2 regions of the Undibacterium sp. YM2 genome follow, and region 1 is predicted to be linked to the other one. Evidence: riboswitches for the same ligand, from Rfam matches in the RefSeq annotation. Region 1 holds a riboswitch; the other holds the start of a gene.
The links. Region 1 has a riboswitch for cobalamin ahead of UNDYM_RS18775 (CoA-acylating methylmalonate-semialdehyde dehydrogenase). Riboswitches for the same ligand answer to the same signal wherever they lie in the genome.
Positions count from the first base shown of each region.

Region 1 (7,926 bases):
AGCGCAAGTGCGTGTTCCAGTGCGCCGCCGGTGGCGACCACTTCTTCTACCAGACCTATGCGCAGGGCAGTAGCAGCATCGACACGTTCACCACACAAGATCAGGCGCTTGGCCCAGCCTTCACCGACCAGCCAGGCCAGATTTTGCGTGCCGCCAGCGCAGGGCAGCAAACCGACTGCGGCTTCTGGCAGGGCCAGTTGCGCCTGGGTCTCGGCAATGCGCAAATCGCAGGCCAAGGCACATTCAAGACCACCGCCCATGGCATAGCCATTGATGGCAGCAATCGATACACCACGGAAGCGGCTCAGGGTTTCAAAGGCTTCACCAAAGCGGCGCGCCATGTCCAGCGCCACGGCCTTGTCGCCATCGGCAAATAATTTTAAATCTGCGCCTGCTGAAAAGAACTTCTGGCCTGAGCCTGTGATGACGAGGCTGTAGATATCAGCATCGGCATTCAAGTCATTGACCAGTTGCGTCAATGCCTGCAAACCCGCTGATGTCCAGGTATTGGCGGGCGGATTGGCAATGGTGACCAGGGCGGTGTGGCCTATGATTTCGCATTGCAGGTTGGTGTAGTTGGCATACTTGCTCATAAAAACTCCTCGGTAGTGTCTTGACTCAGCATGTGGCGGGCGACGATGACGCGCATGATTTCATTCGTGCCTTCGAGTATCTGGTGCACCCTGACATCGCGCAGGAAACGCTCCAGCGGATATTCGCGTATATAGCCATAACCGCCGTGGATTTGCAGCGCCTCATTGCAGACGGTAAAGCCGGTGTCGGTCGCCAGGCGCTTGGCCATGGCGCAATAGACAGAGGCATTGGCGGCCTTGCTGTCGAGCTTGCTGGCAGCCAGACGCACCATCTGGCGGGCGGCGACCAGCTCGGTTTGCATGTCAGCGAGCTTGAATTGCAGCACCTGAAAATCGGCCAGTTTTTTCTGGAACTGCATGCGTTCATTCATGTAGTTGTGCGCACTGTTCAGGGCAGATTGCGCTGCACCGATGGAGCAGGTGGCGATATTGATGCGGCCGCCATCGAGCCCGCGCATGGCAATACGGAAGCCCATGCCTTCTTCACCGAGCAAATGATTGTGCGGCACGCGCACCTGGTCAAAATTCACGGTACGGGTGGGCTGGCTGTTCCAGCCCATCTTGTCTTCTTTTTTGCCATAGCTGATGCCCGGCAAGTCTGCCGGTACCGCAAAGGCTGATATGCCACCCGCACCATCACCGCCGCTGCGTGCCATCACCACCAGCATATTGGTGGCGCCTGCACCAGAGATGAAGGCCTTGCTGCCGTTGAGCACGTAGCTGTCACCGTCAAGTATGGCGGTAGTGCGTAGCGAGGCCGCGTCAGAACCTGCGCCCGCCTCGGTCAGGCAGTAAGAGGCCAGCTTTTTGCCCGCCGCCAGTCTGGGTACCCACTCCTGCTGCACTTCTGGCGTGGCCCAGTGGGCAATCATCCAGCTTGCCATGTTGTGGATAGTGATGTAAGCCGTGGTCGAAGGGCAGGCGCGTGCCAGTTCTTCAAACACGATTGCCGCATCCAGCCGCGTTAAACCCAGCCCGCCCAGTTCTTCTGGCACATACAGGCCGCAAAAGCCCAACTCCCCGGCGTGAGCAATCACGTCCAGGGGGAAGTGGGCATTGGCATCCCAATGCGCCGCCTGTGCCGCCATTTCATGGGCGGCAAAGCTGCGGGCAGATTGTTGGTAGGCGCGCTGGTCTTCACTAAGATCGAAGTCCATGGCGATTTCCCTATTTCAACGAAATCGTCGTATTCACCTTGCCAGCGCTGACGCTGTCATCAAACCAGCGTGCCGTAATGGTCTTGGTCTGGGTGTAGAACTGTATGACCTGTTTACCATAAGGTCCCAGGTCACCAAGTTTGGATGCGCGTGAACCTGTGAAAGAAAACAGCGGCACAGGCACAGGGATAGGCACGTTGATGCCGATCTGGCCTACATCGATATCTTCTTCAAAAGTGCGAGCCGCAGCGCCAGACTGGGTGAATAATGCCGTGCCATTGCCGTTAGGGTTGGCATTGATGATGGCGATAGCGTCAGCCAGAGTATCTGCCTGCATGATGCACAATACAGGTCCAAAGATTTCTTCTTCATACACACGCATGCCGGGCTTCACACCGGTGAAGACCGTAGGGCCAACGAAGTTGCCATGCTCATAGCCAGGCACTTGCGGTGCGCGGCCATCCAGCACCAGTGTCGCGCCTTCTGCAATACCCTGGGCGATCAGGCTTTCTACGCGTTCTTTGGCGGTGCATGAAATGACCGGGCCTATGTCTGTATTGGCTTCAGCACCCGCATTGATCTTGAGGCTGCGTGCTCGGTCCAGCAAGTCTGGCACCCATTGATTGGCTTCGCCAACCAGTATCACCACGGACAATGCCATGCAACGCTGGCCAGCCGCACCAAACGCAGCACCGGCGAGGTTGTTCAGGGTTTGTTCTTTATTTGCATCTGGCAGGACGATGGCGTGGTTCTTGGCACCCATCATGCACTGTGCACGTTTGCCCGCCAGTGTCGCACGGTTATATACATGTGTGCCTACGCGGGTGGAGCCTACGAAGGACACGGCCTTGATATCAGGGTGGTCGCAAATCGCATTGACGACGTCTTCACCACCATGCACCACATTCAGCACGCCAGGTGGTATGCCAGCCTGCATCGCCAACTCCGCCAGGCGCATGGTGACCATGGGGTCTTGCTCAGATGGTTTCAGGATGAAGGTATTGCCACAGGCAATCGCCATAGGAAACATCCACAGCGGTATCATGGCCGGGAAGTTGAAAGGGGTAATGCCAGCACACACACCGAGCGGCTGGTTCAGGGTATAGGTATCAACGCCGCTGGCGACGTTGTTGGCGATTTCGCCCATTTGCAGGTTACCGATATTGGCAGCATGTTCAACCACTTCCAGGCCACGGAAGATATCGCCTTCAGCATCAGCCAGGGTCTTGCCCTGTTCAGCTGTCAGCAATGCGGCCAGCTCGGCCATGTTTTCACGTATCAGTTGCTGGTATTTGAGGAAGATGCGGGCACGTGTGCCTATCGCCGTCTTGCGCCAGGTCTTGAAAGCGGCCTTGGCAGCATCGACTGCCGCCTGCATTTCTTCTGGCGTGGCAAATGGCACATGGGCCAGCACCTGTTGCGTGGCCGGGTTGATCACATTGCGCCATTGCGTGGATTTGGAGTCTATCAGTTCGCCGTTGATGAGCAGTTTGACGTTGGGAACCTGGGTAAGAGTTGCCATGATGATTTCCTGTACTTTCCTGATTGCGCACGGACAGACGGCGGGCCACGCCCGCAACAACAGCCGCACTGATGCCTGAAAACAAGACAGCCGCCACCTGCAGAAATCTGCCGCAGCAACCATCCTGACCATGGGCATACGCCATGTGGACGCACACCCGCCACGCACCTTCCGTACGTGACCAGACCTTGGAAAAACAGTGAAAGAACAGTATTGAAGACAAGCACCCGCCCACCATCAGGCGTGCCATGCCATATCCCAAACACCGCCTTCCGCAATGTTTTTCTCAGCGATCAACAGGCCGGTATCCGGGCTCGCAAGTCTTGTTACATCGCCTTCCCAGTCAGGCCTGACCAGTGGCGTGGATGATGTAACCGCACTCGCTTACCGTTGCGGAGGCAGCAGGGGCTTGGGTCTTGATACCTACTGTCACTTGCTAGTGACAGCGATCAGGACGACCACTTTCCCGTTTAACACAGCCCAAGAGATTGGGCCGTGCACCTGTTATTTTTAGAATAGCACAAGAATTGACGTTAACGTAAACGTTAATTGGTGAAAAAAATTCAGGGTGAAGTTAAAATGGGTTTTGCTATTTTGATATTGATTACTTTGATGCCTGAATAAAGCCGCTTTTTTACTTGCGCCCGATTCTCCTGAAGCAAAATAAAAATTTTACTTAAAATCAGGTTGATCAGGTCTTTGTGACTAAAAAAGGATTTTTTATGAGATTGAGAAATACAGCAACTCTCCTCACTTTGGCTGCCAGTGATGATCATGAAAAAATCATTGCCGCGCTTGCCCAGATACTGAAGTCGCTTACGTTGGCACACAAGAAAACAGCACAAACAAACCTGCTCTTGCACTACTTTGAAAGAGCAAAAGAAGAGGGTGGGGAAATCGTCATCGTTAGTGAAAAAATAGTTGAAATTGATGGGCAAGACAACTCGTTTGATGTCTGTGCCAGAAAAATTGCTAAGGCATCGTTACTAACTCTTCAGCGGCGCATGCCCCGGTTGAGATTATGTGCTGTGCAGGTCTTTGATCTCGAAAATCCTGATGTTGCAATAGGCATTGATGATGGAGAGTTGACTGTCAGCTACTGGCAATGGCTGGATGAAGTTAACTATACTGAAGCGCAATTTGCAGCTCATGTATTGGCACTGAAAAATGAATTTAGAAAATATGTGGTCCTTGCTGAGGTTTAGCACAACAGTTTTAGCGAGTACCTTATATAAACAATTAATGCAAACACAGGACTGAAAGCTCTATGAACACTTTTGCCGTCATCATTAAACACAAAACCCAGCCAGGAAAACGCGACGAAGTGCGCGCTGTCTGGGAAAAACATATGGCCCCGGCTGTTGCAGCTAATCCTGGCCACCTGGCCTATTTCTATTGCTTTGACAATGCTGATCCGGACGTGATCTGTGCGTTTCAGCAATACAGCAGCGCAGAAGCCTCACAGGCATTTTTGCAGACAGCCAGTTATGCTGCTTATCTGGTCGATGTCGAACCTTTGTTATCTGGCCCGCCGCAGGTGACGGCGTTGACGCCGATGTGGGTGAAGACTTCCTGATTTTGACGATCGTATTAACATAGCTAGAGCTCATAATTTTAATCTGTACTTTAAGATGAAATATCGCCTTCCTGCAGGAGAGAAGTGTTGAGACGCCAAACAGACTTATTAAACAAAATTAATTTGAATTCCATGTGCATGAAGGTATATAAACAGGTCGCGGTTGCGCTGGTAATGGCAGCATTATCATTTAGTGCAATGGCTGATGAATCTAAATCGAAAAAAAACGAGGTGCCTGCAAAATTCTATTTTTTAGGTAATGTAGGTCTTTATTTGGGAGTCATAGATGAAACGGTCAATGACTTTATTTCTGCTGCGGCGGACAAAAAAATAGAGCGTCTATACATTAATTCCCAGGGAGGAGATGCTCACTTCGGCATCATTTTTGGACATTGGGTATACGACAATCAGATTGAGGTCGAAGTGCCTAGTTTGTGCATGTCTGCATGCGCAAACTATGTATTTACCGCAGCAAAAACAAAAATAATCAGGCCTTCCGCATTGGTTATCTGGCATGGTAGTGCGGAGCAATGGACTATCAGGGAAATGAATAAGAAGTATGAGGACTATTTGGCGCTTTCTTTAGCTGGGAAAGCGTCCACGGAGCAAATAGCGTATTTGGATAGTGATAAATTGCGGTACGAGGGTTCCAATCAATTATTGTCTGAACAGCGGCAGTTTTTCAAGAAAATAAATGTCAATGAGTATATAACCAGGCTAGGGCATGAACCTGTCTTTTACAAACGGGTATGGGTTGCAACAGTCGGTGTAATGAATAAAATGAATATCCAGAATATCTCTGCACCAGAAGGATATGGGAATATTGATTATTTGAAAAAACATCACCCTGACCGTATAGACCGCCTGGTGTCATTTGGCTTGAACAGTGAAGACGAAGTCGCAAAGCTGGACTAGTTAGCGCGGCGTATCAGGCATCGTGATCCGGTATTTTCTGTAGTCGCGATAATTTAAGATACATCGTCAAAGGGTAAAAAATTCCCTAATAAAAATTTCAATATTTATCTCCCAAACCCATCACTCTCACCGCCGTGACTTTGTACTCCGGCGCATGCACCAGATTGTCACAGTAAGGCGAGGTCAGCGCATTGACATTCAAGTCTGCGCGGTGGAAGCTACAAAACAACTGGCCGACCTGCATTTTGTCTGTGATGTGTACAGGCAGGACTGCTGTGCCATAGCGGCTGCTGATCTGGGCTGGCTGGCCCTGTGCAAGGCCTAGCTGCCGGGCGTCGGAGGGTGAGATGTCGAGGGTGTCGGTGGGTTTGAGCACAGCATTGGGGCTACGGTAAGTCATGGTGCCTGCATTGAAGTGATACAGCTCGCGGCCCGTTGTCAGTAGCAGGGGGTAGTCATCATCGCAGACTTCTGCTGTGGGCTGATATGGGATGCAGGCCAGGCTTGCTTTGGGGGCGACACCAAAGCCTTGCTGGTGCAGGACGGCTGTGCCGGGATGATTGTCGTCTAGAGTGGCGGGGCAGGGCCATTGCAGGCTTTCGTTTTGCAGGCGCTGGTAACTGAGACCGGCGCTGGCTGGCCAGACGCTGCGTATTTCATCCCAGATGGCTTGCGGGTCATCGAATATGAAGCCCTGCTCATGGCCCATGTGTCTGGCCAGTTCTGTGATGATCTGCCAGTCTGGTTTTGCCTCACCAGGGCTGTTGACGACTTGCCTGACTCTTTGTACACGACGGTCGGCGTTCATAAAGCTGCCGTCTTTTTCAAACACACTGGCTGCAGGGAAGAAGACATGGCCCACTGCCTTGGCAGTTTCGTTAAGGAAGAGGTCTTGCACGACGACGAGTTCCAGTTGCGCCAGGGCTGCCAGGGTTTGATTGGCATTGGGCATGGACATGGCGATGTCATATCCCATGACCCACATGGCTTTGAATTTACCCGAACTGGCGGCTGCCAGCATGGCAGGCAAATCCAGCCCTGCGCTTGTTGGCAAGCTCGTGCCCCAGGCTTGCTCGAAGCTGGCGCGTACCTTGGCATCGGCCAGGTTTTGCGCGCCTGTCAGCGAGGCGGGCTCGCATCCCATCTGGGCTGAACCCTGGACATTGTTTTGGCCGCGCAAGGGGTTGATGCCACTGCCGCGCTTGCCCAGGTTGCCGGTCAGCAGGGCGAGGTTGATCAGGCTCATGACGCCTTGCGTACCTTGCAGGTGTTCGGTCATGCCAAGACCGTGAAAACACATGGCGGGCTTGGCTTGCGCATACATGCGGGCGGCGCGGCGTATGTCGCCTGCCTGAACACCGCACTGGCTGGCGACCTGTTCTGGCGCATAGGCTGTGATGAAACTGTGGAAACCTGCCAGACCATCAACGCGCATGGCGATGTAGTCGTCATCCTGCAAACCTTCTTCGAGCAGGGTGGCGGCCATGGCATTGAACAGCGACACGTTGGTGCCGGGGCGCAAGGCCAGGTGTATATCGGCGCAGGCTGCCAGCTCGGTACGGCGCGGATCGATGACGATGAGGCCAGCCCCGGCGCGCACTGCCTGTTTGATGCGGGCGCCGACGATGGGGTGGTTTTCTGTCGGGTTGCAACCGCATAGCATGAACAGGCTGCTGTGTTCTATGTCATCGAATGAATTGGTCGCTGCGCCCGTACCCAGCATGGTCTTGAGGGCCTTGGCGGATGGCTGATGGCAAACCCTGGCGCAGCAATCGACATTATTGGTGCCCAGCACTACGCGGGCAAATTTCTGCGCGAGATAGTTTTCTTCATTGGTGGCGCGGGCTGAACCTAATACGCCCAGGCTGTCTGCGCCATACTTGTTGCGCAGTTCTTGCAGGCGGCTGGCAGTGAAGCTCAGGGCTTCTTCCCATGAAACTGTATACCAGTCACTGCCCCTGCGCAGCATGGGCTGGGTGATGCGATCCGGGGCGTGTGTAAAGTCGTAGGCATAGCGGCCCTTGACGCACAGATGGCCGTGATTGACAGGGCTATCCGTTGGCTTGATGGCGACGACTTTATTGTCGTGGCTGTCGACTTCCATCTGGCATCCGACACCGCAATAGACGCAGGTGGTTTTGGTCAAATGATCAACCGGCCCTG
Region 1 covers NZ_AP018441.1:4,179,126-4,187,051, reverse strand. The annotation lists gene UNDYM_RS18785 (enoyl-CoA hydratase) at 1-593, opposite strand, end outside; gene UNDYM_RS18780 (acyl-CoA dehydrogenase family protein) at 590-1,750, opposite strand; gene UNDYM_RS18775 (CoA-acylating methylmalonate-semialdehyde dehydrogenase) at 1,761-3,272, opposite strand; cobalamin riboswitch at 3,554-3,792, opposite strand; gene UNDYM_RS18770 (hypothetical protein) at 3,995-4,477, shown strand; gene UNDYM_RS18765 (putative quinol monooxygenase) at 4,540-4,848, shown strand; gene UNDYM_RS18760 (hypothetical protein) at 4,936-5,763, shown strand; gene fdhF (formate dehydrogenase subunit alpha) at 5,861-7,926, opposite strand, start outside.

Region 2 (7,926 bases), 2.1 Mb from region 1:
TGCTGCAGGCTGCGGTCAATTTTCTGAACCAGATGGCGACTTTTGCGTCTGCGCAGGTGAGTGAAAAGAGCGGCGACTAGATATTGCCATACTGCGATTACCCATACTGCAGGAGCTCGCTTGCATCAATTACGCTTATTCTTCATCGCCCTGCAGTTCTTTACCCGCATCCCCATACCAGCCTGGGTAGGGTTTGAGCCTGACTGGTTGCGGCAGTCTTCACGCTATTTCCCGGCAACAGGCTGGGTTGTGGGGGCGGTGTGTGCAAGCGTCTATGCAGCTGCAGCGCAATTGTGGCCGCATGTGGTGGCAGTGGTGCTATCTACTATTGCAGGCATCTTGCTGACAGGCGCTTTTCATGAAGATGGTTTTGCTGATGTCTGCGATGGCTTTGGTGGCGGCATGACCCCAGAGCGGGTGCTGGAAATCATGAAGGATTCACGCGTCGGTGCCTATGGTGCCATAGGTATTTTACTGATGCTGACTCTGAAGCTGACTTTACTCTTCAGCTTGCCTGCCTCGACAGTTATACCTGCCTTGCTGCTCGCACATCCTTTGTCACGGCTGGCTTCATGCAGCCTGATCTGGCTGATGTCTTATGCCCGACATGAAGGCAAGGCCAAGCCGCTGGCGCAGGAGATGAGTAATGGCGAATTTTTCGTTGCCTGCCTGACGGTGCTTTTGCCTGGCTTAGCGCTGCTGTACTTCTTTCCTTTTCCATTGTATTCGCTGCTGCTGGCCCTTTGCCTGGTGTTATTGCTGACCTGGCGCATGGCACGTATGTTCCAGCGCAGAATAGGCGGCTTTACCGGTGATTGTCTGGGGGCTACCCAGCAAGTGGCAGAAGTGGCTATCTACCTGGGTTTGCTGGCTTTTCAGGCGGCCTGATATGCGCCTGCATTTGCTCCGGCATACCAAACCGCGGATAGCAGCAGGTTTGTGCTATGGACAAACAGATGTTGATGTCTTTGAGGCCGACTGTGCTGCATTGGTGAAGAATTTATACAATCGCTTGCAGCCGGGTTTGCCAGTATTTTCCAGCCCCTTGCAACGTTGTGCCAGGCTGGCCAGCTCGTTGCACACAGAACCTGTATTTGATGAGCGTTTGCAAGAACTGAATTTCGGTGCGTGGGAAATGCAAGCCTGGGATGCCATTCCAAGACATGAAATCGATGCCTGGGCTGCATCTCCCGCCAGCTACAAGCCCGGTGGTGTTGAATCTGCCATAGACTTGGCGCAACGCGTAATAAACTGGCTGAATGATATGCGTGCACTGGCCTTGCCGGAGGTCATCGTCATTACCCACGGCGGTGTCATGCGCATGTTGCTGGCCTGGCGGGCAGGTATGGGGGCAGAGGAGCTGGCAGAGCTGGTCTGCGCACAAAACCGCAGTCTTGCCTTTGGTGAATATCAGGAAATACTGGTATTTCATGCTTAATACAGATAGTATTTACGCAAGACTGACAAGAAATCCATGTTTCCCATGGTCATCGCATGATAGAACTCAGGAGATCCCCGCGTATTACCGTGACTTGGCGCGCAGGTGTTAAATTGCCTGACGGTAAACTGGTTCTCGCCAAGTTGGTCAATATCTCGGCCGAGGGTGTGCTCCTGCATACGACTGAAAACCTGATGCCACAACGCAGTTACCCCATGTTGATAGAAATCCCCGGCATCTTTCAGGAATCCCAGATTTACAAGGTCAGTTGCAAAGGCACAGTCAGGCATGCCATCCTCAGTGGCGAGGTTTATCATGTAGGCATACAGCTCTCAGAAATGTCGCAATTGCATACTGAACTGGTGACTGCCTGGATATCCAAGACTGCCCATCTGGGTTGAATTCTTGCTCTTATCGAGGCAAATCTGCTTTGTTTTCAATAAGTTAATAAACTGAGCTGCATCAGTTTTTAAGCCTTTCAAACTTGCGGCTACCCCATCTGTCTATAGAATGGCGGGGTTTTGGTGCTCGCGGATATATTCATGTCTGCGGTTAAACGGGAAACACTAAGCTCTTGCAAAAGTGTGCTGCCCCGCAACGGTGTACAAGTTGCTGCGAATTCAGAAGACTTATGTCGTTCACACGCAGCCAGCCATTTTCCAATACCACTGTGCTATGTGCATGGGAAGGTCAGATGGTGGATACTTGTCAGCCCGGATACCGGCCAGAATAAGTGAAGCAATACGGACGGGGAAGTTTCGTGAAACAGAAACGCATTCATTGCCTTGTTATGGTGGGGTGCGAAATCCTGACAGTGCAGGCTGCCTGTATGGCCCTGTAGCTGACGCCAGTGTCCTTATTGCTTTGTTCAAAGTAGCCTGCGGGGACGTTGGCGACTTGCTCCATTTTTTCTGAAATATCATGACATCTGTATTCAAACCGCTCGCCCTCAGCCTGGCTATTGCCGCTGCATTCCATCCACTATCGCTTTTGCCCAAACCACTGCTGTAGGCGCGGCTTCCAGCGTTGTGATTACCGCTGGTCGCCAGACACAAGCCGCCAAAGACGTGCTCGCAGATAACGTCGTCATCACTGCTGAGGACATCGCCAAATCCGGCGCTGCTTCTGTCGTTGATCTGCTGCAGCAACAGCGCGGCATAGAAATCGCCCGCAACGGTGGCCCTGGTACGACTGCTTCCGTCTTCATGCGCGGTGGCAACAATGCGCAAAACGTAGTGTTGATTGATGGCGTGCGCATCGGTTCTTCCACTACCGGTGGTGCCACCTGGTCTTCCATCCCATTGTCACAGATCGACCGTATTGAAGTCGTGTATGGCCCCTTGTCCAGCCTGTATGGTGCTGATGCCATGGGTGGTGTAATACAGATATTCACTAAAAAGGGTACTGGTGTTATCAGTCCTACCGTGTCGACTGGTTTGGGTAGCTATGGCACTCGTAAATTGCAGGCGGGTATCTTTGGTTCTGTGGCTAATAATCTCAGTCTCAGCCTGAATGCTGGCCACGAAGAGAGCGATGGTTTTTCTGCAACCAAGCCAACAGCGGATTTTGGCTATAACCCTGACAAAGACGGCTACAAGCTGGATAGTTTTAATGGCCGTCTGGTGTGGGAACTTAGCAAGGGTTATGAACTAGGCGTGAGTATTTTGCACAGCCGTAATAATGCACAATATGATTCCGGCTTAAATCGTGAAGACCGTTCAATTTCGACATTGGAAACTATTGCCGTATTTGGTCGTGGCAAGGTTACTGATAATTGGACAGCTTCTCTGCAATTAGCCAAAGCTACTGACAAAGGGGCAACAGAATCTGTTACCAGCACAAAGTATAGCTACAGCCAGATTAGCACGGTGCAGGATAGTCTGAGCTTCCAAAATGACATTCGCATCGGTAAAGACACATTGCAAGTTATTGCAGAAACAAGGGAAGAAAACGTCGATACACCTACTTTGGCTCTGAATGGCAAGCGGACGACTAACTCTTTTGCTGCATCTTATGTGTTCAAGCAAGACGCTCATCTGGCCAGTGCCAGCATACGTAATGACCGCAGTTCGCAATACGGCTCCAATACGACTGGCAGCATAGCTTACGGCTATCGTTTCACTGATGCTCTGCGCGTCAATGCCAGCTATGGCACCAGCTTCAGAGCGCCTACTTTCAATGAACTGTATTACCCTAATTATGGTGTTGCCACCAACAAACCGGAAAAAGCAAAGAATGCAGAAATCGGTGCGTATTTTGAGCAAGGTGATACTCAGTTAAGTGCGGTGTACTATCAAAACAAGGCAACTGATCTGTTGATTTCTGCCGGTTCTGCAGATTGTCCAGCAGGTTATACTTTTGGTTGCGCGCGCAACGTCAATAAAGCGACATTGTCTGGCTTGAGTATAGGTGGTAGTACACGCTTTGCTGACTTGACATTGCGTGGTTCCATTGACTTCCAGAATCCTAAAGATGACACGACAGGCAAACGCCTGGCACGCCGCTCCAAACAGCATGGTACTTTTGCCGCAGAATATGCTTTGCCTAGCGCAAAAATTGGTGTGGAAACAATCTTCTCTGGAGAGCGTTTTGATGATGCCGCTAACAGCAGAACTCTTGCTTCCTATCAGTTGCTGAACCTGTATGCAAGCTATGAAATCGCAAAAAATACAACGGTGCTGGCACGCTGGAATAATGCCCTGAACAAGGACTATGAACTGGCAAAAGGTTATGCAACAGCTGGTTCCAATGTATTTGTCGGCGTGAACTACGGCTTTAAATAAGTCTGGCATTGATGTGATGCGATGTGGCAGATATGGCTGCATCGCCCATCACATCAGCAAGCTGATAAGCTGATGTGCAGGTCTGGTTTTTAAAAGATGCTGCACATCAAAACCTGTTTTACCTTTGGACCAGACTAATGATAGCGTCTTTTTTTTCTGCACGACAGCGCAAGCAATCCCCCAGGATGGCGGTCGCTCAACGTGCCGGTCTGGTTCTCCCTATTTTATTTGCTGCCGCTGTAGGCAGCATATTGATTGCCTGCGTCTGCGGTTCAGTGTCTCTGAGCTTTGCTGAATTATGGCAAGCCTTGCTGGAATTGCTGCGTGGCCCGCCAACGACCTTGCCCGGCAGTCTGCTGGATTTACGCCTGGGCCGTGCGCTGACCGGTTTTGTGACTGGTGCTACGCTGGCACTGGCTGGCGTCATGATGCAGGCGCTATTGCGCAACCCACTGGCTGACCCTTATGTACTCGGCATATCCGGTGGTGCATCTGTCGGTGCGCTGGCAACCATCTTGTTTTTCGGTGCATTCTGGTTGGTCGATGTGGCGGCCTTTGCCGGTGCAATTACGGTGGCGCTGTTATTGTTCGGCCTGGCTTACCGCGACCTGCGCGGTGCGGGTAGTACCGATGGTAGTGCACCTGTCTTGCTGCTGACGGGTGTCATCGTCGCTACCGGTTGCGGTGCCATCATTACCCTCATGCTGTCGATTGCTCCAGACAGCCGCTTGCGCGGCATGGTGTTCTGGATGATAGGTGATCTGTCGAATACTCAGTCACGCTATGTGCCCTGGTTGATACTTGGCGCCATCTTGCTGTTCGTCATGCGCAATGCGCGTTCCATCAATGTCGCAGCCATGTATGCCGACAATGCCAGCACCCTAGGTGTCAATATTGGTCGTCTGCGACAACTGCTGTTTTTATGTTCGGCCTTGCTGACTGCAAGTGCCGTCAGTAATGCGGGTAGCATAGGTTTTGTTGGCCTCATCATGCCGCATATCTGCCGCTTTGCCTGGGGCCGGATCACCGATTGCTGGCACCTGCTGCGACCCTGGCTGGTGGCTGTTTCCTGGTGCTGGCAGATACAGTGGCCCGTACCGTGGTCGCGCCACAGCAGTTGCCGGTCGGCGTCATTACAGCCCTGGTAGGTGTACCCATGTTCCTGCTGCAATTGCATCAGTTGCGGAGGCGTTGATGGATATCCGCAACCTGAATTTATCGGTAGGCAAGCGCGTGCTGGTGCGTGACCTCAACTGGCAAATACAGCCAGGTGAATGCTGGTGCATCATAGGCCGCAATGGCGCTGGTAAAAGTACCTTGCTGCGCACGCTTGCTGGCCTGCGTCCCATAGAAAGTGGCCAGGTCTATTTGCGTGATAAACCTTTGCAAGACTGGGCATTGACGGCCCTTGCCCGTGAGCGTTCTTTCTTGCCGCAGGGCAGGGTAGATGCCTTTGGCTATTCTGCGCTGGATACTGTACTCAGTGCCCGTCATCCCTACCAGAATTCGCATTACTGGGAAAACAATGACGACATGGATCTTGCCATGGCTTCCCTGCGTGAAATGGATGTCGCCGACATGGCAGACCGTGATGTGCGCAGCCTGTCTGGTGGTGAAAGACAGCGCGTTGCGATTGCTGCCTTGCTCGCCCAGGATGCGAAGTGGATGTTGCTGGATGAGCCGGCGAGTGCGCTTGATCTTGGACACCAGGTCAGCGTCATGCAATTGTTTGCCAGCTTGTGCAGTAAAGCAGACGCACAACAAAACAAGGCTGTCGTCATGGTCAGTCATGACCTCAATATGGCTTATCGTATTGCCACTCATGCCCTGTTTCTGATGGGTGATGGTAGCTGGCAAGCCGGGCCAGCAGATGACATATTCAGTGCATCCCAGCTCAGTCTCTGCCTGGGACACCCAATAGAACGCTTCACACATGGCGGGCAAACCATATTCTTGCCGAAAAACTGAAAAATAAAGACAGACAATCATGACTAGTGCAATGCCACCAAAGCCGGACACAGAGACTGACAATATCAACACCCGTCATGAACGCCGCATGCAGCGCAAGAAGGCGATGATGGATGAAAAGATAGAAAAAGCCCAGCGCAAGACCGGTGTCTTGCTGGTACATACCGGCAATGGCAAGGGTAAGAGTTCCAGCGCCTTTGGCATGGTCATGCGTGCCATGGGACATGGCATGAAGGTAGGCGTGGTGCAGTTCATCAAGGGCGCAATGTCGACAGGAGAAGAAATTTTCTTGCGCCGTTTCCCTGATGAAGTCGAATTCCATGCAATGGGCGAAGGTTATACCTGGGTCACCCAGAACCGCGAACGTGATATGGAAAAAGCCGCAGTTGCGTGGGAACAGGCAAAGCGCTTTTTGAATGACCCAAGCATAGGCCTGGTCGTGCTGGACGAACTCAATATTGCCCTCAAATATCATTACCTGGATTTGCAGATGGTCATCGATGATCTTGATGGGAGGCCGGAAATGCAGCACGTGGCCGTTACTGGTCGCGGCGCCTTGCCAGAGATTATTGCGATTGCCGACACCGTCACAGAAATGAATGTCATCAAGCATGCTTTCAAAGAAGGCATCGTGGCGCAGGCGGGCGTGGAATGGTAAGGCCCAGCGCCAAGGTCGTACTGATCTCGGCCATAGCCTCAGGCCAGGGAAAAACCACGACTACCGCAGCACTGGCACGCAAGCTCGTCAAACTCGGCAAGACAGTACGCGTATTTAAAACCGGGCCGGACTTTATCGACCCCATGATGCTGGAACGTGCTTGCGGTTCTGCCGTGCATTCACTGGATTTGTGGATGGTAGGGCAGGCTGATTCTGAAGGTATGCTTGCACGTGCAGCGCTAGATGCGGACGCCATCCTCATCGAAGGCGTCATGGGTCTGTATGACGGCAACCCCTCATCGGCTGATCTGGCGCGCGCCTTTGGCGTACCTGTCGTGGCCGTGCTTGATGCCTCTGCCATGGCGCAGACTGTAGGTGCACTTGCCATGGGTTTGCGTGATTTTGGGCCTGTTCACCTGGCTGGTGTCATTGCCAACCGCATCGCCTCTGAAGGCCATGCAAAAATGGTGGCGGCTGCCATGCGTGATATACCCTTGCTGGGCAGCCTGCGCAGGCAGGATGAAGCCTTGCCAGAACGCCATCTGGGTCTGGTCTTGCCACAAGAAGTGGACCGCATAGAAGCCATACTTGATGCCATGGCCGACAGCCTGGAACTGGACATGCAAACCTGGGATGCCTTGCCTGAAACCAGTTTTGAATTGCAAGACCACGCATCACAGCATGTAGCTCAGTCAGCCGCCAGCCTGGCAGGCAAGACCATTGCCATCGCACGTGATGCCGCATTTGCTTTTATCTATCCAGCCAATATTGAATGCCTGATCGGACTGGGTGCCGAGCTGGTTTTCTTTTCACCTCTGGCAGATGAAGCGATACCTGCGCAAGCGGATGCCTTGTACCTGCCCGGTGGCTATCCTGAATTGCATGCAAAAACACTGACGCAGGCCAGCAACTGGCTGGCGTCGCTGCACGCCGCCCATGCGCAAGGCATGACTATATTGGCAGAATGTGGCGGCATGATGGCGATCACTGAAGGCCTCGTGGATCAACAGGAACAAAGCTGGCCCATGGCGGGCATCTTGCCAGGTAAAGTCATCATGCAAAAACGGCTGGCAGCGCTG
Region 2 covers NZ_AP018441.1:2,042,283-2,050,208, forward strand. The annotation lists gene cobT (nicotinate-nucleotide--dimethylbenzimidazole phosphoribosyltransferase) at 1-80, shown strand, start outside; gene UNDYM_RS09155 (adenosylcobinamide-GDP ribazoletransferase) at 121-888, shown strand; gene UNDYM_RS09160 (histidine phosphatase family protein) at 890-1,438, shown strand; gene UNDYM_RS09165 (PilZ domain-containing protein) at 1,495-1,839, shown strand; cobalamin riboswitch at 1,944-2,182, shown strand; gene UNDYM_RS09170 (TonB-dependent receptor domain-containing protein) at 2,467-4,221, shown strand; partial or broken gene UNDYM_RS09175 (FecCD family ABC transporter permease) at 4,359-5,416, shown strand; gene UNDYM_RS09180 (ABC transporter ATP-binding protein) at 5,416-6,189, shown strand; gene cobO (cob(I)yrinic acid a,c-diamide adenosyltransferase) at 6,209-6,847, shown strand; gene UNDYM_RS09190 (cobyrinate a,c-diamide synthase) at 6,841-7,926, shown strand, end outside.
Region 2: linked by a shared signal. The riboswitch ahead of UNDYM_RS09170 (TonB-dependent receptor domain-containing protein) and the one ahead of UNDYM_RS18775 (CoA-acylating methylmalonate-semialdehyde dehydrogenase) in region 1 are both predicted to bind cobalamin.